Regions from separate parts of the Arthrobacter sp. GW822-FHT05G07 genome, predicted to be linked through region 1. Evidence: predicted binding sites of a transcription regulator. Region 1 holds the regulator's gene; the other holds the start of a gene.
What was found. Region 1 encodes HrcA, which represses chaperone genes, less so after heat shock. Its sites were predicted from a motif close to TTNGCACTCGNNNNNNNCGAGTGCNAA; they were not measured.
Positions count from the first base shown of each region.

Region 2: a site for HrcA is predicted at 1,116-1,142, ahead of AC1RJY_RS15815 (FmdB family zinc ribbon protein). Genes of this name have one in related genera too.

Region 1 is NZ_JBXALT010000005.1:244,203-247,604, forward strand. It holds gene AC1RJY_RS10355 (DUF3097 domain-containing protein) at 1-427, opposite strand, end outside; gene hrcA (heat-inducible transcriptional repressor HrcA) at 619-1,626, shown strand; gene dnaJ (molecular chaperone DnaJ) at 1,677-2,804, shown strand; gene AC1RJY_RS10370 (16S rRNA (uracil(1498)-N(3))-methyltransferase) at 2,807-3,402, shown strand, end outside.
Region 2 is NZ_JBXALT010000008.1:285,632-289,033, reverse strand. It holds gene galU (UTP--glucose-1-phosphate uridylyltransferase GalU) at 1-333, opposite strand, end outside; gene AC1RJY_RS15820 (5-formyltetrahydrofolate cyclo-ligase) at 435-1,049, shown strand; gene AC1RJY_RS15815 (FmdB family zinc ribbon protein) at 1,203-1,463, shown strand; gene cpaB (Flp pilus assembly protein CpaB) at 1,529-2,338, shown strand; gene AC1RJY_RS15805 (DUF4011 domain-containing protein) at 2,362-3,402, opposite strand, start outside.

The DNA of each region.
Region 1 (3,402 bases):
CGACGATGCCTTCCACGCGGAGATCGTCACCCCAGACCTTCTCGACGAGTTCGGCGTCGTGCTTTCCTTCCACCCAGACGCGGCTCGCCTTGGCCACCTGGGCACGTTGGCCCTGTACCCTCACGGATCCGGAGGCTGTCCGGGTGGAAGGGGCGGCAGAGGCGGCAGGGCGGGCAGCAGGAGGCATAAGCCGTATGGCCTGGCCCTCCAACAGGAACCCGTATCCGAGCTGGAAAGATTTGGTCTTTCCGCGCCGGTCCTCAAGGGAGACCACATGCATTCCGCCCGATTTCTCAACGCGGGTGACTTCGCCCACCCAGCCGGACTGGACGTCCTCGAGGACCATTCCCCGCTGGACGGCTACTTCCGGCAGCTGCTTTTTGGCTGGAGCGGACAGATCCTGCGGTCCCCAATTGTCGAAAGCCAAGGGATTCCTACCTTTGTGCTGGTTTATGGTGCGGGCCGAAGCCGGCCGCGGCAGGTTTCAATGCTAGCAACGGGGTGGCTCATACTAGACTTGTTAGCACTTGGGCATGTTGAGTGCTAAGTGTGGTGGTCCGATTGAGATCCCGCGTTGACCGGTCCCAGGGACCATGGCAGTCGTCAGGAGGTGGAGCAATGAGTGAGCCGCGCAAGCTTGAGGTGCTGCGTGCCATCGTTGAGGATTACGTGCATTCCAGGGAACCTGTCGGTTCGAAGGCCCTCGTGGAGCGGCACCATCTTGGCGTTTCCAGTGCCACCATCAGGAACGACATGGCTGTCTTGGAAGAGGAAGGCCTCATCGCGGCCCCCCACACCAGTGCAGGGAGAATCCCTACGGACAAGGGCTACCGCCTGTTCGTCGACCGCATTTCGCAGGTAAAGCCGCTCTCGGCCGCCGAACGCAGGGCCATCCATTCGTTGCTAGAGGGCCCCGATGAGGTTGACGACATCCTGGAGCGCACCGTAAGGCTCCTGTCGCAGCTGACCAATCAGGTGGCCGTCGTGCAGTATCCGCATTCCAACCGCGCACTGGTCCGTCACGTGGAGTTCGTCCTGTTGGGCCCAAAGCAGGTGCTCGTGGTCCTCATCGCGGACACCGGCAGCGTAGGGCAGAAGGTCATCGACGCCGGCTCGGACGTAAGCAACGAAGCCTTGATGCTCCTGAGGTCCCGCTTCCTCGGCAGCATTGCCGCCACGCAACTGGCTCTCTTGCCGCAGGTGCTCCCATCGGTAGTTGCCCTGTGCCCGCCGGAGCTCCGCAGCCTGGCGCAGACGTTGGCCCAGGGGCTCCAATCGCTCAGTGACACCAGCCGAGAAGAGCGCATCCTGATGGCAGGAACGGCCAACCTTGCGCGCTCCAACGTGGATTTCCCCCTGAGCATCGGTCCCGTGCTGGAAGCACTCGAGGAACAAGTTGTCATGCTCCGGTTGTTGTCCGATATGGGGGATGACCCCCGCGGAGTCACTGTGAGCATTGGACGCGAGAATCCGTACGACGGCTTGGCTGAGGCATCCGTCGTGGCTACGGGCTACGGCTCCGGCGCCAAGGTGGGGATTCTCGGTCCCACACGCATGGACTATCCCACCACCATGGCAGCCGTTCGTGCCGTGGCCCGTTACCTTTCCCGCATTCTCGGCGGCTGAACACCGGTCCGAGGAAACATCCGCAGTACAACAAGGAAGAGATACCGACTTTGAGCAGCCACTATGACGTTTTGGGAGTCTCGCCGGAAGCCACCGGGGAAGAGATCAAAAAGGCGTACCGCAAGTTGGCGCGGAAACTGCACCCCGACGTAAACCCCGGTGAGGATGTCGCGGAACAGTTCAAGGCCGTGACCCACGCTTACGAAGTGTTGTCAGACCCCCAGAAACGCCGGGTCTACGACGCCACGGGCAATGAGAACGGCACCGACAACGGTTTCGGTGGCGGCTATTCCGGCCAGGGTTTCGCGTTCCAGGACATCTTCGACACCTTCTTTGGTGGAGGCGGTGGCCACGGTGGACCGGCTTCCCGTGTCCGTCGCGGCCAGGACGCGCTCATCAGCGTCCGCATCGACCTGAAGGACGCCGTGTTCGGCGTCAACAAGAAGCTTGAAGTGGACACCGCCGTGGTCTGCCCCACCTGTGATGGCAGCTGCTGCCGCCCGGGCACCCATCCGGAGCGCTGCGACATTTGCGGTGGCAGTGGCCAGGTTCAGCGGGCTGTCCGATCCATCCTCGGCCAGGTCATGACCACCGCCCCCTGCGGTTCCTGCGAAGGCTTCGGCACCGTTATCAAGGATCCCTGCAACGAGTGCAACGGGCAGGGCCGTATCCGCAGCCGCCGTTCCCTCACCATCAAGGTCCCGGCAGGCGTCGCAACCGGTACGCGCATCCAGCTGTCCGGACAGGGTGAAGCGGGGCCCGCAGGTGGTCCTGCAGGTGACCTCTATGTAGAGATCCGGGTTAACAACGACGCCATGTTCATGCGTGAAGGCGACGACCTTCACGCCACGCTCAGCGTGCCCATGACGGCGGCCGCGCTGGGAACCGAGCTGCAGCTGGACACTTTCGACGGCGCACAGGACATTGATGTGAAGGCCGGCACGCAATCGGGAGAAGTCATTACCCTCCGCGGCCTGGGTGTCACGCACCTCCGGGGCTACGGCCGTGGCGACCTCAAGGTGCACCTGCATGTGGAGACGCCCAGCAAGCTCGACCCCGCCCAGGAAGAACTCTTGCAGCAGCTGGCCAAGCTGCGTGGCGAGCAGTTTACGGAAGGAAAGCTTGTGGCCAGCGGCGGTATGTTCGCAAAGCTGCGGGACAAGCTCGGTAACCTGTAGCGGTGAGCAATCCTGTTTTCTTCACGCCGGCGGGTTCCCTCGGTCAGGTAGTCCCTGGTTCCACCTTCGTCCTCGAGGGTGCAGAGGCCCGGCATGCTGTCACGGTTAAGCGCCTGACCACAGGCGAGCCCGTGGATATTGCAGATGGTGCCGGCGTGCGGCTGACAGGGACAGTGGTCGACGCCGGATCCAGCACCTTGACGGTTAAGGCCTCCGAAGTGCTGTTCGAGGAGCAACCGGAGGTCCGGCTGGTGCTGGTCCAGGCCCTGGCTAAAGGCGACCGCGACGAACTCGCCATCGAGACTGCCACGGAACTCGGCATAGATGCTGTTATCCCCTGGCAGTCCGAGCGTGCAATCGTGCGGTGGAAGGGTGAGAGGGCCGCCAAAGCACATGCGAAGTGGCAGTCGGTGGTCACAGCCGCGGCCAAGCAGGCGCGGCGTGCCTGGATTCCCGAGGTGCGGTCCATTGTGGATACCGTTGCTTTGGCCAAGGCCGTAGCGGACGCTGACATGGCCATCATCCTGCATGAAGACGCCAAGAACCCCCTGAGAACTGTCCTTGAAGAGTTGGCGGCGTTACCTAACGAAGGTAAGCC
Region 2 (3,402 bases), on a different contig from region 1:
GTCACCGAGGTTGGTGGCGGACTGAATGGCTTCAAGCTTGGCGGTATCGCCCTTTTCCGCCAAGGTGGCCTCAAGAGCCGGGACACGGTCAAAGTGGTCTTCCAGTGCTCGCTTGCTGCGTCCTGTGATCATCAGGACGTCATGCAGGCCTACCTTGACCGCTTCTTCGACGACATACTGGATGGCAGGCTTGTCCACTACGGGCAGCATTTCCTTCGGCATCGCCTTCGTGGCGGGAAGGAACCGGGTGCCAAGGCCCGCTGCGGGAATGACGGCCTTACGGACAGCGTTGTTTTCTAGAGTCACCGGACTAATGTAACGGACGGAACACATCAACCGCTAAACCCCTCGCCGCGCTGATAGCACTTTTGATTTCCGGAATGGACAGCCTCCGCTGATTAGCTGTTATGCAAAGACCTTACGAATGGACACAGATGCCCTCCAAGGAAGACATCCGGAGCAGCCGGCGGCTGCACAGGCGAACCCTCACTCCGGAGCACATAGCAAGTGCAGGTGAGTCCCTTGCGCGGCACGGGATAACCTGGGCAGCAAGGGTCTCCCCGGGCACTGCCGCGACCTTCGCCGTGTATCTGGGTGTAGCTTTCGAGCCACCCACCCTCCCCCTCATCCGATCGCTGCACGAGGCAGGGCACAGGGTTTTGTTGCCCGTTTGCGAGCCCGGCCGGCAATTGAGTTGGGTTTACTGGACACCTTCCACGGCATTTGTCAGGTCCTCTTATGCGCCCATAGACGAGCCCGAGGGTGAACGCCTTGAAAGTTCAGTGATAGCCGGAGCCGCGGGAATCTTCATGCCCGCCACGGCCGTGGACCGGGACGGCAACCGGATTGGCCAAGGCGGCGGTTATTACGACCGGCTTCTTCAAGGCCTCGACGCTTCCGGCGGGCGGCCTCCCACCATTGCGGTACTTTACGACGACGATTTGTTACCTTCGGGATCCATTCCCGCCGAGGCGTTTGATCGCCCCGTGCGGCAGGTGTTGACCCCGTCGGGCATCGTCCAACTCCACGACGCCGCGAAGCCCGGCTGACGCTCCGGCCCGCCATGTGAACCTTGGCACATCCGCTGGTACATGCCGCCTGGACCGATGATAGAATTGGCACTCAGGCCCTGCGACTGCTAAAGAGGATCTTCTCCGCTGATGCTGCACAGGACCTGAACTTTGTCCTAAAGGAGGAACTCAGTGCCCACATACGCATACGCCTGCAAAGACTGTGACCATGCCTTTGACATCGTCCAGTCCTTTTCTGACAGCTCCTTGACGGAGTGCCCCGAATGCAATGGTGCGCTTCGTAAGAAGTTCAATAGCGTCGGCGTCGTTTTCAAGGGCTCCGGGTTCTACCGGACAGACTCGCGCGACGCCAAGGGCAGTACGGTTTCGGCCGCACCAGCCGCCCCGGCTGCCACCGCAGCAGCACCGGCAACCGCAGCCGCAGCCAGCTAGGCGCTTTTCCACATAGCGCACCGGACCACTGTTTGCGGGTCCGGGAAGCTGGCTAACGTGGCGGCATGCCATCTACGTCACGCAGCGCTCTTCTCTCCCGCGCCGAGCGTTCAGCAGCAGCCGGCAATTGGCCACCACTGAACCGTTCGCCCAACCGCCTGTCCCGGGCCCGTGCCGGGAATACTGCGCGCTTCAGCCGCAATCGTCCCGGAGGTCGTGCTGGTCAACGGGGCCAGCGGGCCGGATTTGGCTCCTGGATCACACGAAACCGCCGTTTGGCAGTAGCGCTTCTGCTGTGCGTGGCTGCCGGCATCGCAGTCCAGCAGCTCACTCCCGCATCGGAGCAGCGTGTGAGCGTCGTAGTCGCAGCTCGCGACCTCCCAACGGGTACCAGCCTCACTGAATCCGATCTCACCAGCGTTGGGGTGCCACCTGACCTCGCACTTAGCGGTGCTTTGAATAGCATCGGCACTCTTGTCGGCCGCCAGCTAGCCTCCCCTCTCGGCAAGGGGCAGATACCTACGGAGTCGAGCCTGCTGGGTCCGGGCCTCCTGACGGGAGCTCCTGTGGGCACGGCAGCGGTCCCACTCCGGATGGCCGACCCCTCGTCCATCCAGCTCCTCTCTCCCGGCCAGTTGGTCACGGTGGTCCTCACCGCAGCGGGCTCCTACGACGAGTCCAGGCAAAGCCAAGTCCTCGCAGGCCCGGTGCCCGTCCTCTGGACATCGGCACAGGGCGGCAAGCCGGGCGAATGGCTGGGGACAGGTGACACCGATGGCCTGGTAGTGGTGGCGGCCGATCCCCAACAAGCAGAAAAGCTCGCCGGCGCATCAACGCAAGGCAAGCTCTTCTTTGTTTTGGTCAGCCCCTCATGAGCTGCTCAGTCATGGCCAGCTGTTCAGCCCCAGTGTGGCGGTTTCTGTTCCTTCAGCCACTGCTCATGGTCGTAGCCGGAATCGTCACCCCATCGCCGAGGATCATCCTCAGCGGCCTTTGTAGGAAGAATGCCGCTGGAGCCCGTCTTGGCTGCCGTGGTCTTTGGATCCGCAGCCTCTTCGGCTTCAGTATTGCCCGGCTCACCGGATTCCTGCGAAGCACGGTCTTCTGTGCCTGTGTCTTGATCCATCAGTGGTGCTTCTTTCACATCTTCTGCAGAGCTGTTTATCTCGGCAACGTCATTTGCCTCACGGACATCGGCCTGAAATTCGCCGTCTGCACGGTCCACCGAACCGGAAGGAAACGGCAGCTGTGCATCGCCCGCATTCAATTGTTCACCATCGGAGTGCAGGAAACCATGCTGGGCGGAGGCCGACTGGGCGATGTGGTTCTCCAGCCCCAGGTACGAACCAATCCTGTCCGCGCAAGACGAAGGATCCGTGAAGACCTCAATCGTCCAGAGCGACATGTAGCGCCAGCCCATGCGCTCCAGCAGTTGCGGCCGCAACCGGCTCCGTTCACGGACGCTCATCCGCCGGTAGCGTTCAGTACCATCGGATTCGATGGCAACGGGGGTGGGGATTTCAGCACCCTCCCGGCCAATGGTATGGACGGGGTCGGCCGCCGCTGCTATATCCAGCACGCCGTCGTAGAGATGCCAGACTCGGGCTCCGCGGGCACGCAGGCGTTCTCCAAGGTCGGCCACCAACGGATCCTCACCAAGCGCCTGCTCACTGGCTACAGCGCGGGAGGCGGGTGTTCCGAGGTTGCTGTTCCCGGAGAGCTCCCGGTCCAGGAGTTCATAGAAGTCCACTGCACCATGGGCCAAGCGATCAAGGTCGAGATCCTCGGGCCGGAAGCACGTCAGGACGTGCATGGAGCGCCGGGCCCTGGTCATCGCCAGGGCAAAGCGGTTCCGCCCCCCATCGGTGGACAGCGGGCCGAAGGAATGAAGCGCACGGCCGTGCGGAGTGCGTCCATAACCCAGCGAGAAGATCACGTG